Regions from separate parts of the Lysinibacillus sp. RS10 genome, predicted to be linked through region 2. Evidence: riboswitches for the same ligand, from Rfam matches in the RefSeq annotation. Region 2 holds a riboswitch; the other holds the start of a gene.
The links. Region 2 has a riboswitch for preQ1 ahead of ACB089_RS22255 (QueT transporter family protein). Riboswitches for the same ligand answer to the same signal wherever they lie in the genome.
Positions count from the first base shown of each region.

Region 1 (3,207 bases), 2.0 Mb from region 2:
ATATTCGAATCCACGTATTTCATTTGACGGACGAAATTGGTTCTTATCCATTGGATATGAGCAAGAATTTGAGCAATTTAATTTGACAGATGAGAGTTTAGGAATTGATGTGGGTATCAAAAAATTGGCAGTTTGTTCTAATGGTGAGTTCAAAGAGAACATCAACAAAACCAAAGAAGTCAAACGATTAGAGCGAAAGTTGAAGCGAGAACAACGACAACTAGCTCGTAAGCTTGAAGCCAACACGAAAGCGTATACTAAAAAACGAAAGCCAATCTATAAAATACCTTTAAAGAATATGAAAAATATTCAAAAACAAAACACTGAAATCCGTAATTTATATAAGCGACTTAACGACATCCGAACAAATCATTTAAATCAGTGTTCTAATGAGATTGTGAAAACCAAGCCATCTCGTATTGTAATGGAACATTTAAATGTAAAAGGTATGATGAAAAATAAACATCTGGCGAAGGCGGTAGCCAGGCAAAAGTTATATGAATTCAAACGGCAAATTCAATACAAATGTAAAAAATACGGAATTGAATTTGTTGAAGCCGACAGATGGTTTCCATCATCAAAAACTTGTTCTTCTTGTGGACAAGTCAAATCCGATTTGAGACTGAAAGACAGATTATTTATCTGCTCTTGCGGATTAAAGATGGATAGAGATTTGAACGCAAGCATTAACTTAGCAAATTATTCAATCTAAGAAGCTTAACTGAAACTAAGCCTTAGATGTGTACGCAACGATACTGCGGAATTTAAGCCTTTGGAGAGTCATACTAAATGGCAGTAGCTTCGGCGAAACCAGGCTCGGAGAATAAGGAAGACATAAATACGAAAGTCAGAAGATATAAGTTGTGTCACAGTAGAGATGTCTACATTTTTTAAGAAATGTATATGTTTTTCGTATCGGCTATGTTCGAAAGTGGGTGCTTACTGAAAGACAGGGGCGTTTTGAATAGAAATGGATAGTTTTTTCGTCTGTATTGAATTGTTATTAAGCGTCCTTAAGGAGAACACATCATAAATAGTTGAGGTTATTCTGTTTGAAAAAATAGTAATGAATCTAAGCTCAGCAAAGTGTTTAGTGTACTACTAAAATAGAGGGCAGTATAACAGTAGTTTTTCCAGAGAAGCATTTATGAGAAGACTTTATAAAAAAATCATTTGACGTTTTGTACTATTTTATGTATTATATTGAAAAAAGAATGCCCGAACTAGAACGGGAGAGGTTCATAGCTGATACCCTCTATAAAAAACTATGGAAACATGATAATATGCCATGTCCATATCGGACGTGGCTTTTTTTATGTTTTTACTTATGTTTTATTAGAATGATTGGTGATGCCTCTCTTGAAAAGTGTTGGGAAACATTTTACAAGGAGGTTTTTTGTTTGACCAAAGCCATGAAGAAGGACTGACAGATTTAACTTTATTGGGTAACCAAAGTACACTATTTTCATATTTCGTTTAACGAATCACAATCTTAATCCAGAATAAATTGAAATGCGGACTTGAATAGTTCAATGAAGAAAGAGGTATTTAGCTACCCTCTAAAAAAAACTAAGAAGAAAGCAGTACTTTTCTTAGAGTGCTGGTTTTTGATACAAGGGAGTTTTATAGATGAAGCAGGGAAAAGCAATTGTTGTATTTAGTGGAGGTCAGGACAGCACAACTTGTTTGTTCTGGGCAAAAGAACGTTTTGAAGAGGTTGAGGCAGTAACTTTTGATTATGGTCAAAGGCATCTTCTTGAAATTGAATGTGCGAAGATGATAGCAGGGGAGCTCGGTGTCAAGCATCACATTCTTGATATGTCACTCCTAAATCAGCTTGCTCCGAATGCATTGACACGACAAGACATAAAGGTAGAAGACGGAGAAAATGGTGAGCTTCCATCTACTTTTGTACCTGGCCGAAATCTTCTCTTTCTTTCATTTGCAGGCGTTTTAGCGAGCCAAGTAGGAGCTAAGCATATTGTAACTGGCGTTTGTGAAACAGATTTTAGCGGATATCCAGATTGCCGAGATGTTTTTATTAAATCCTTGAATGTAACGTTAAATTTATCGATGGATGATTCCTTTGTGATTGATACACCATTGATGTGGCTGAATAAGGCACAGACATGGGAGCTTGCTGATCAGTTTGGGGCACTTGAATTTGTTCGGGAAAGAACGTTGACTTGCTATAACGGTGTAATTGCAGATGGCTGTGGTGAATGCCCAGCATGTAAACTGCGAAAAAATGGGCTTGATGAGTATTTGAGTTACAGAAAGGAGTCTTAAGGCATGCCAGATTTTAGAATCGTCGATAAGCTCCAAAAAATAGATGAAGATATTCAAAGAAATCAATTAAACTATCATGCAAAGCGTGTTCTCGTAAGCAAAGAATTTACCTTTGATGCTGCCCATCATTTACATAATTATGAGGGGAAATGTAAAAACCTACATGGTCATACGTATCGCGTAGTATTAGGACTGAGTGGATACACAGATGAACGCGGTTTGATGATTGATTTTGGCGATATCAAAGGAATATGGAAAGAAAAAATAGAGATACATTTGGATCACCGTTATCTCAATGAAACGCTTCCACCCATGAATACGACGGCAGAGAACATTGTTGTTTGGATTTACGAAAAGTTGGCTGCGGCCTTACTTGATGAACAAAGATATAACGGTTCGCGTGTAGAGTTTATCAGGCTATATGAAACCCCGACAAGCTATGCAGAAGCGAGACGGGAGTGGATGGAAGTTGAGTAAGATACCGGTTATCGAGATTTTTGGACCGACGATTCAAGGTGAGGGAATGGTAGTTGGCCAAAAGACAATGTTTGTGAGAACTGCCGGGTGTGATTATTCCTGTTCTTGGTGTGATTCATCGTTTACGTGGGATGGCAGCGGAAAGCATCTTATTGTCCATATGACAGCGGAAGAGATTTGGTCTGAGTTGAAACGTCTTGGAGGCAATGGCTTTTCATTTGTCACGATTTCAGGCGGCAATCCTGCACTCATCCAAAATTTGGAGAAGCTCATTGCCATTTTAAAAGAAAATGACATACAGATAGGGGTGGAAACACAGGGAAGTAGGTGGCAAAAATGGATGTATGAGATTGATGAGTTGACAATTTCACCAAAGCCACCTAGTTCTGGAATGACTACAGACTATTCGGTGCTCTCTGATATCTTTGAAAAACTTAAAAA
Region 1 is NZ_CP167122.1:2,437,061-2,440,267, reverse strand. It holds gene ACB089_RS12465 (RNA-guided endonuclease InsQ/TnpB family protein) at 1-712, shown strand, start outside; PreQ1 riboswitch class I at 1,229-1,275, shown strand; gene queC (7-cyano-7-deazaguanine synthase QueC) at 1,630-2,289, shown strand; gene queD (6-carboxytetrahydropterin synthase QueD) at 2,293-2,766, shown strand; gene queE (7-carboxy-7-deazaguanine synthase QueE) at 2,759-3,207, shown strand, end outside.
Region 1: it holds a riboswitch for preQ1, as region 2 does, so the genes downstream of both, queC (7-cyano-7-deazaguanine synthase QueC) here and ACB089_RS22255 (QueT transporter family protein) in region 2, are expected to answer to the same signal.

Region 2 (3,207 bases):
TCAACAATTTGAGTAATCCCGATTTTATATGTTTTGTCATCTGCATTGCCGCTCTCACTTGCATTATTCGTTTCTTTTCCTTTTGAATCAGATGAACTAGAGCCACCACTACCACAAGCAGCAAGCATTAAGACTAACCCAAATAACAGGAACGAAAGCTTTTTTAAATTGCATTTCACAAATAATCCCCCCGATTATTATCTCTGATATTTATCACACTTCATCCAAACAAAGTGTGAACGTATCGCTATATTATCGTTATTATCGAGGTTCGTCAACAACATTATGAATGTTCTGACTTTTAAAATTGACATAATATTTTAGTTTTTCACTCAATTCGCCGCTTTAAACCGCTAAACTACGCTGTTTATAAAATTTGATTGCTTTTTCTAACATAACAAAAATTTTTTTTACAATTTTGCGAAGTATTAAGGAGTGAAGGTGAAAATACTCCTAGAGGCGAGAAACTTCTATTTCTACCCCTACGCTTTCGGTACAAAAAAACTTGCTGAAAGAAGTTAAAAATTTTTTCTAATTTTAGCTAACTTTTTATAATTCGAAAGTCGTCTAATCATTAGAAAATTAAATCATTTACATTAAAGGAGAAATAATTATGAAAAAAACAATAAAAAAATCTTGGATGATTGTATCAGCACTAACAATAGGAATGGCTGTCTTCACGCCACATCAAGCTGAGGCAACAACAGCAAAACCAACAAACGAAATAACAGTTCAAGCTGAGCAACAAATTAAAGGAACGATTAAAAGCATTTACGGAGATAGCATCACAATCAAAGCGAAAGACGGTAAAAACTACTATATTGGAATCCAAAAGTTCTCAGATGAGCAAATAGCAAAAATGAAGTTAGTTGAAGGTCAAGAAATCTCTGTAGAAGGTAATTTAGTACAAGATTATTCAGATTTCTACACGTTTAACGTCTATAAAAAAGACTTACCTAAAGAAATAACAAAAGAAGATCTGGCTAAATTAGAAAAATTGTTTAATCAAATGAAGAAGTTAGAAAAAGAAGAGAAATATGAAGAAGTAGATAAAATTAATCTTGAAATGGATCAAATCACAAAGCCGTATATTTTAGCTAGCTGGGTACCTGTATCCTTCGAAGAGTTCATGGAAGAGTATGGATTTGGTGAAAAAAATATAGTTATTAAAGAAAAAGATAAAAAGCAGCTGAAAGATATTTATCAACAGTGGATTAAACTAGAGAAATCTGGTAAAGAAGAAGCAGCACAAACAAAATTTGATGAATTCCAGAAGGTTCTTCAACCTTACTTAGATGCGCTATATCCACCAGTACCATTTGAAGATTACATTTCAGATATAGATGTAGATATTCCAGCTGAAGCTTTACCAAAACTAAAAACTTTATACAAAGATGCTCAAAAAGCAGATCAAGATAAAAATGATCAATTATCTGAAAAGCTATGGAATGAATTCAATGAAATGATTAATCCTTACATGAAGCCACTTAGCTTTGAAGATTACATGTCTAACTTTGATTTTGAAATCAAAGCAAAAGATAAAGCGCAATTAAAAAAGCTTTATGAAGAAGCAACAGCTCTTGATCAAAAAGGTGACTATGAAAAATCTAATGAAAAATGGGTTGCTATCGACAACATTTTAAATCCATATTATGAAGCAAATAAAGAAATTTTAATCTCAGCTTCTAAAGTAACAATAAACGGCAAAGTTTACCTTACACAGCATAAATAAGTAAAGGTTTTCGGGCTAATCCTAAACGTCATTGAAAAATGATATATGGGATTAGCCCCTTTCTTTTACTACGCGGATCCTTAGATTTTTTATTAACACAACTGCTACAGACTTAAGTATTTCAATATAATATATTTTAGAAGTCTCGGTTATGCAGATGTTAGAACAACAATAAGAATTTTTGTTTTACACATGACTCTTTACAAACTAGCATTAACATTGATATGATTGCATTTGCTTCACGTGGTTCGTAACCATCCCACGCAAAAAAACTAAGGAGAAATTAATATATGAAAATAAAATTTTTAGCAACGAGTGGCATTATTGCAGCGCTCTACATTGCTGTTACTTTGCTAGTCGGCTCATTTGGCTTTTCAGAGGTTCAGTTCCGTATATCGGAAATGTTTAATCATCTAGTTGCCTTTAATCCACGTTTTGCCGTCGGGATTATTATTGGTGTATTTATCTCTAATATATTTTCACCAAACGGCATTCTCGATTTATTTTTCGGTGTTGGGCATTCGATGATTACACTTGGATTGTTCATTTTTATTTGTAAATTTGTCAAAAATATTTGGGCACGTTTAGTTATCAATACATTGCTATTTACATGCACAATGTTCATCATTGCTTTAGAATTGAACATAGTATTAGAAATACCATTCTTCTGGACATGGTTAACTGTTGCTGCAGGTGAATTTGTGGTCTTAGCGGTCGGTGCACCTATTATGTATCTATTGAATAAACGCTTAAACTTCAAAAATTTGATTTAAAAGACGGATCTTTTTAGATTCGTCTTTTTTGATTTCTTGACAATATTCTGAAAATATTTTACAATTCTTTTCAATAAAACATGCGATGAAAAAGAATAGTAGCAAGTAATAGTACTTGTAGAGAGCTGATGGTTGGTGTAAATCAGTAGTACATACTTGTGAATGGACTTTGGAGCAGCCTCATCAAATGTGAGGACGAATTTACTCCCCGTTACCGGAGTACGAAAGCGCGCAATTTTTGCGAATTAAGGTGGCACCACGGTTACTCGTCCTTTTTATAGAAGGATTGGAGTGACTTTTTTTATGAAAAAAATCAGATTAGAGGAGTCGAGAGCAGATGAGTACAGTAGTAGAGAAAAAAGGATATTTCGGTGAATTTGGCGGTAGCTTTGTTCCCGAGGAGCTTCAAAATGTTTTAAATATTCTAGATGAGCACTTCCAAAAATTCAAAGATGAAGAAGATTTTAATAAAGAGCTAGATTATTATTTCCATGAATATGTTGGGCGAAAATCCCCACTTTATTTTGCTGAAAATTTAACAAAACAATTAGGTGGCGCGAAAATTTATTTAAAGCGTGAAGATCTCAACCACACAGGTTCACATAAAATTAATAACGTCCTTGGACAGATTTTATTGGCAAAGCGCATGGGTGCTAATCGTGTTATTGCCGAAACAGGTGCAGGTCAGCATGGTGTAGCAAC
Region 2 is NZ_CP167122.1:4,426,567-4,429,773, forward strand. It holds gene ACB089_RS22245 (ABC transporter substrate-binding protein) at 1-179, opposite strand, end outside; gene ACB089_RS22250 (hypothetical protein) at 614-1,732, shown strand; PreQ1 riboswitch class I at 1,970-2,014, shown strand; gene ACB089_RS22255 (QueT transporter family protein) at 2,023-2,505, shown strand; T-box leader at 2,582-2,782, shown strand; gene trpB (tryptophan synthase subunit beta) at 2,843-3,207, shown strand, end outside.